Regions from separate parts of the Gilliamella sp. B3127 genome, predicted to be linked through region 1. Evidence: riboswitches for the same ligand, from Rfam matches in the RefSeq annotation. Region 1 holds a riboswitch; each other region holds the start of a gene.
What was found. A riboswitch is a leader RNA that binds a small molecule or an ion and turns the genes downstream of it on or off. The one in region 1 is predicted to bind thiamine pyrophosphate.
Positions count from the first base shown of each region.

Region 2: it holds a riboswitch for thiamine pyrophosphate, as region 1 does, so the genes downstream of both, tenA (thiaminase II) here and thiB (thiamine ABC transporter substrate binding subunit) in region 1, are expected to answer to the same signal.
Region 3: it holds a riboswitch for thiamine pyrophosphate, as region 1 does, so the genes downstream of both, thiM (hydroxyethylthiazole kinase) here and thiB (thiamine ABC transporter substrate binding subunit) in region 1, are expected to answer to the same signal.

Region 1 is NZ_JAFNNI010000001.1:485,728-487,933, reverse strand. Features, by position in the region: gene thiP (thiamine/thiamine pyrophosphate ABC transporter permease) at 1-318, opposite strand, end outside; gene thiB (thiamine ABC transporter substrate binding subunit) at 332-1,330, opposite strand; TPP riboswitch at 1,371-1,479, opposite strand; gene argS (arginine--tRNA ligase) at 1,997-2,206, shown strand, end outside.
Region 2 is NZ_JAFNNI010000002.1:68,194-70,399, forward strand. Features, by position in the region: gene asnA (aspartate--ammonia ligase) at 1-186, shown strand, start outside; gene tenA (thiaminase II) at 233-877, opposite strand; TPP riboswitch at 929-1,017, opposite strand; gene J3U00_RS03445 (DUF1161 domain-containing protein) at 1,054-1,458, opposite strand; gene J3U00_RS03450 (hypothetical protein) at 1,594-1,827, opposite strand.
Region 3 is NZ_JAFNNI010000002.1:465,062-467,267, reverse strand. Features, by position in the region: gene thiE (thiamine phosphate synthase) at 1-328, opposite strand, end outside; gene thiM (hydroxyethylthiazole kinase) at 328-1,113, opposite strand; TPP riboswitch at 1,166-1,267, opposite strand; gene trkA (Trk system potassium transporter TrkA) at 1,322-2,206, opposite strand, start outside.

The DNA of each region.
Region 1 (2,206 bases):
CAACAACCCTGTCACAACCACCAAAGCGGGTAAAATAAAGGTAATTGGCATTATTTTTATCAGTAACTTTTTACCTTTAAAATCAATAAAGGAGAGCGCCTTAGCCATTAATATTGCTGATGCCAGCGAAAGTATTGTCGATAACAAAGCTTGATAAAAAGTGATCCAAACAATATGAAGCACATAACTATCAAGATAAATCGTCAAATTTCCTGACTCTAAGGCAAATCGCCAAATAGCAATAAGTGCCGAGCTTAAAATGATGAGTATTAAGCTCGCCGCACTCATTCCGGGTAATAACGATTTAAATTTCAACATTGGCGATACGGATCTATTTACTAATTGCCGATTGCCATTCTCGAATCCAAGCTTTTTGATGTTTTTCAATCTCTGCCGGCTCAAATTCTAACGATTTATTGACTGAATTAATTTGCGCAAAAGCATTAGGTAGATCCGTTTTGATAATCGGATACATCACATTTTTCTCAGCAAATTGGTGTTGGACTTCAGGTGTCAGCAAATAACGTAAAAATTGGCGCGCTAGGTCAATTTCTTGACTGTATTTAATAATTCCGGCTACTTCAACTTGACGATAGTGCCCTTCATCAAAAATAGCTGCTTCGTAGTGATGCTCGTTTTCATTAATGATATGTGCCACTGGCGATGTACTGTAACTAAGTACAAAATCCGCTTCGCCTTTTAAAAACATACCATAAGCTTCGCTCCAACCTTTGGTGACTGTCACCGTGTTTTTAGCGATTTGTTGCCACGCTTCTGCTGCTTTATCACCATAAACTTTTTTTACCCAAAATAGTAAACCAAGTCCTGGTGTACTGGTTCTTGGATCTTGGTAGATGATTTTCCAACCGGCTTTATTTTCAACCAGTTCATGTAAAGAATGAGGTGGATTTTTGACTTTGTTATTATTGTAGATAAAAGCAAAATAACCAAAATCATAAGGCATAAAACTATCATCCCACCAATTGGTGTTAAGATTGTCAGGTTTAGCGATTTGATGAGGAATAAGAATATTCGCTTGTTTGGCTTGCTCTAATAAATTGTTATCTAACCCTAAAATAACATCTGCATTCGTTTTATCGCCTTCAAGGCGAATACGATTTAAAACCGACACACCATCACCTAATGTCACAACCTCAAGTTGGCAATTGCACTGGGCTTCAAACCCTTTTTTGATTGCCTCACCGGGTCCCCATTGTGACATAAATGAATTATAGCTATAAACCGTCAAAGTGGGCAGTTCTGCATTGACTAATGGGCTAAAAAGTGAAAATAGAAAAATAACAGGTAGTAAAAAGTTTTTACGAAACATTTTGCCTCCAAAGAAATAGGTAAAAGACAAAAGGTTTGAGCAGATATAATAACTCAAATCCCTCCGCTGGCATTATCCAGTTCAGGTTCGACGAGTTATGTCAGTCAATCTGACACTCTCAGCCCACTAGGGCACCCCGTTGAGAACGACATTAGTTTAGAGGGTGAAGGTATAATTGTAAATAGTTACCTTCAACGGTTGCCTGCAAACTTATCTATGATTTTGGAAGAGAGTAACTGCGCTTGATCAAACTGATAGCTTTATAAAATTTCCGCTTAGCCCCATTTGTAATCGGAAAATCGATTTCTTGCTCATTTAAGGGTTGAGTGAGTTTTGCATATTCATTCAAAAAGATATTTTCACCATAATTATCATACTATTTTGTCAATTGTGAATCTGAGTTCTTGCAGATGACCTTGAGCAAACACCGAAGTTGAAAAGAGCAAAAGGATATTGATAATCAGGTAGTTAAATAAATTTCGGCACCTGTTTTCTCTTTATTTTTTTATCTATTTTATAATTGAGTTGATAGATTACATCTAAATAAAAAAATTTTCGTTTATAAAAGAATCAGCTATTTACTTGTCCTTAACTAATCCCACAGTGACAATTTATCAATTTATCAGTATTATATTGGGCATTTTATTTTAAACGATTAGGTTCAGTGTGAATATTCAACAACTATTAACACAACGTGTTTCTCAAGCAATGATTATGGCGGGTGCTGATAAAAACTGCGACGCTTTAATCAAGCAATCAGCTAAAGCCCAATTTGGTGACTACCAAGCAAATGGTATCATGTCTACCGCTAAAAAATTGGGAATGCCACCACGAGCATTAGCTGAAAAAGTTTTACAACATCTTGATATTGATGAT
Region 2 (2,206 bases), on a different contig from region 1:
AATGAAGATCGTCTCCAATATGCTTGGCATAAGGCATTAGCTAATGGTGATTTTTTACAGACAATTGGTGGCGGGATTGGACAATCTCGACTAACTATGTTGCTTTTACAACAACATCATATTGGGCAAGTCCAAGCAAGTGTTTGGGATGATGTAACCAAGCAAAACTATCAACAACTTTTATAATTCATGCTCAGCATGTTTTATCTAAAATGGTAAAACATGCTATTTACTAGTCACTTTTATCCAATGCCATTTGCCAAAAATTTATTTCCAATTGAGTCGCTTGCTTAAATATTTGGCTTAATTGTTTAAATCGGTTTTCACTGATATTAAGTAATTGTCCTTCTATCCAAGCAATTTCTTTTTGTACTGCTTGTTGAAACTCCTTACTAGCATACATCTCAATCCAAGAGCGATATGGGTTGTTTTCGTCCCAACCTTGAATCCAATTGGCAATCATGCCATACCCAATTAAACAGGGCGCCATCGCTATGTGTATATCTAATATATCGCCGTGTAATCCTATATCAAGCACATAACGTGTATAATCGCTATTGGCTTTGGCTTCCTTTAATGTGCTTAGTTCATATTCAGATATCTGCCATTTTTTGCAATATTCAATATGCAGATCGAGTTCAACTTCAACAATGATTTTTAAACTCTCTAATGATTGACGAATTTGAGCAATGTCGTGACTTTTATATACTGCAAGTCCCCAAGCTCGGGAAAAGTTGATTAAAAAAAGATAATCTTGTTTCAGGTAGTATTGAAAACAGGTTAAGTCTAATGTGCCTTTTCCTAATTGTTGAACAAAATCATGTTGAATATAGTGTTTCCACTCGCTTGATTCAATCAGTGAGTTAAATGATGGCATAATGACTCCTTTTTGACAAATTCGCTATAAGGAGTTAAACAGATTTCTATAATAGACGTGTTTTAAACTCCCTTCGTCGGTATTAACCGAATCAGGTTCAACGGGTATAATCTCAGCCTATAGCACCCCGGTTAAACAAATTATAAAATTTATAAAATGGTTACTTAAATTTCCGTTTATTCTGCTTTTTGTTCAGTTTCCTGAGATTCTGTAGAAGTCGGCTCTGGAGTTTGAACTTTTTCTACTGGTGCCGAAGCTGGCGTTTGAACTGGAGCGTTACTAGGGCTGTAGCACTCGACGGGTTGTGGTGTGATTTCAACAGGTGTTTCAGGCTCATCTTTAACTGATTTTGATGATGGTGTACGAATATAAACAATGCTTTGTTTACCTCGATCACATGATCCAACGATTTTACCTTCAATATTTTGTTCATCTTGAGGAACAAGTTTTAATAGGAAGCTATTTTCATTAACACCGTTATTTTTAATTTTTTCGGCGATATTTGCACTAATTTCGTCACAATTGGACGCAGATGCAATAACTGGGAGACCTAATAATAACACTACTGCTAACTTTTTCATGATCTTTCCTTAAGATTATCAAGTAACTGATGCATTATAAAACGATTGTTTAAACTGTCCATATCGTTTTGAATAACGCTGCAAATAAATTTTATCAATAGATTTGAAAAAGCTAGCTTAGTATAGATTTTTTAGTTAATTCTGCTCTTGGTGTTGGTTTTCAAGTAATTTTAATTTATCTAGAACCCATGAGCGAATATCGGATAATTCGGCTTCAGATAATTGATTTACAAAGTCTCTTTTTGCGTGGAGTTGTTTGCGATCTTCTTCAGTCAAAACCACACCTTTTAAATTTAATAATACCTCTTTACGGTACATTGAGTAGATAAAATCTTTTATCAAATCATCGGAAAGATTAATATCAGCCATGGTGATTTCCTTATTTTATAAAACTCATTTGTTAATCATCAAATTTAGTTAATCTTTGTATAAATAACATTCTGATAGATTTTGAAGATGAATCCAGCCTAAAAAATAGGCTGACTTTTACTATAGTCTAATCACTATTAGATAACAATAGTAAATCGATAAATTAGATTAATCGATTAAATTATTCACTTTATTATTTGATAAGTATTTAACAAACCTGTTGATAACTCAATAACAATATAATAATTAATAAGTTATATGCAAGATTAATTTTTAATCTTCTCTGATTTCTCAATTTTTGAGTAACAATTATCTAGCCTATTTCACAAGAATTGTGATTATAAAAAAATACAGCATATATTATGCTGTATAAAGAAAA
Region 3 (2,206 bases), on a different contig from region 1:
CTATCCATTTATCTTCTCCAATTAATCTTCGTGCAACTTCGACAGGTAGATCGCTTTGTCCAACATGAACACCATCGGCATCGACAGCTAAAGCTATATCAATATGATCATTAATCAATAGTGGAACTTGAGTGTCGATTAATACTTCTTTTAAAGCTTGGGCGGCTTTATACCAATTTCTACCTGAATATTCTTGTTCTGAACGTAATTGAACGGCAGTAACACCATTTTCAACTGCAAACTTAGTGGTATTAACCATACCATTTATGCCATCACAAAGTACTGGATCAAGTACTAAATAAAGTGTTAAATCTAGTTGCTTCTTCATCAAAAATCCTTATTTGTGGTGAAAAGAGAAAGTTGGTCAATAATTGACATAGCAAAAGTACCTAGCCCTTGCTGTTTATTAGCGAATTCACCCGCTTTTTTCATCATAAAGCAGGCTGAAGCAGTAGCCTTTAAATGATCTTCAGAACTTGCAATCAATGCTGCCACAATCGCAGATAATGAACAACCAGTACCAGTTACTTGTGTTAGCGCGATATCACCCCCAACAATGCTATAAACCTGCTCACCATCTGTGACATAATCGGTCTCACCTGTTATTGCAACAATGGTTTGATATTTCTTGGCTAATAGCATTGCCGCATTTAATGCAGAATCAGTAGAATCCAGCCCATCAGGCCCTTTTGATGATGATTGTTGACCACTTAATGCTAGAATTTCTGAAGCATTTCCTCGAATAACTGTCGGTTTAAATGTTAATAATTGCTTAGCAATTTCAGTACGATATTTCAAGGCAGCTCCAACTGCGACAGGATCTAATACCCAAGGAGTTTGATTAGCTTTTGCGGCGGCTAGTAACATGCTTTTAGCGCTATGACTATTGATCGTACCAATATTAATTAACAAACCATTTGCAATGGCAACAAAGTCCTCAACTTCTTGCTCAGCTACCACCATCGCTGGTGAAGCCCCAATCGCCAAAAGAATGTTAGCGGTGTAATTTTGTACCACATCATTGGTAATACAATGGATTAAAGGTCGCTTCTGATGAACTTGCTCAATAAAAGGAATGGCATCTTGATTTGAAAATAATTTAATGACCGACATATTCTTTCCTTATCTAATAAATAATATTAAGGGAAGAATGTGTCAAAAGCGGTAATTAAGACAGAGACTTCCCTACGCTGGCATGATCCAGATCAGGTTCAACGGGTAAATTCTCAGTTTTTTGCTCTAACAAAAAACACCCCGAGTCTAAATAACAAATTTGGATAAAATTGAATCTATTATGAACTGAGTTTAAAAATTAAACAAGTTATTGTAATAATCTTTCTATATCACTAATGGCGCGTCTATCCGGTAAGAAAATTATTAAATGATCGCCATCTTCAATCATTAAATCCGTATTTACTATAATTACATCTTCACCACGAACCACGGCACCAATCGTAGCACCTGAAGGTAATTTTAAACTGTTGATATTTTTACCGACTAATTTTGAATTTTCGGCTTCACCACGAGCAACTACTTCGACAATTTCTGATTCACCTTGGCGTAATGAGACAACTTTAACTACACCCGTTTGCCTAACATGGCTTAGTAGTTCTGAAATAGTGGCATGTTGTGGTGAAATCGCGATATCAATAACACTATCGTTAATCAATTCTAAGTAGGCTTGTCGCTGGATGAGAACGATGACTTTTTTTGCCCCCATTCTTTTTGCCAGCATAGATGACATAATATTGGCTTCATCATCGCTAGTGACCGCCACAAACAGATCGGTTAACTCGACTTGCTCTTGCGATAATAATTCTTGGTCTGATGATTCACCATGTAACACGGTGGTATTAACTAACTGCTCAGCTATTAATTCAGCTTTTTCTGCATTACGTTCAATCAACTTAACTTGATAATCATTCTCTAAACGTTTAGCTAAAGCAATGGCAACGCCACCACCACCGCTAATAATAATACGTTTATAAGGTTTTTCTAGCCTTTGTAGTTCACTGGTTACTGCTTTAATATTGAGGGGAGGGGTAATAAAATAAACCATGTCTCCAGCTTCAATTAAAGTCGAACCTATTGGACGAATAAAACGATTTTGACGATAAATAGCAACAACACGCGCTTCGACATGTGGTAAATGCTCTTTAAGTTCGGATAGTTCGCTCCCCACTAACGCACCACCGTAATAAGCGGT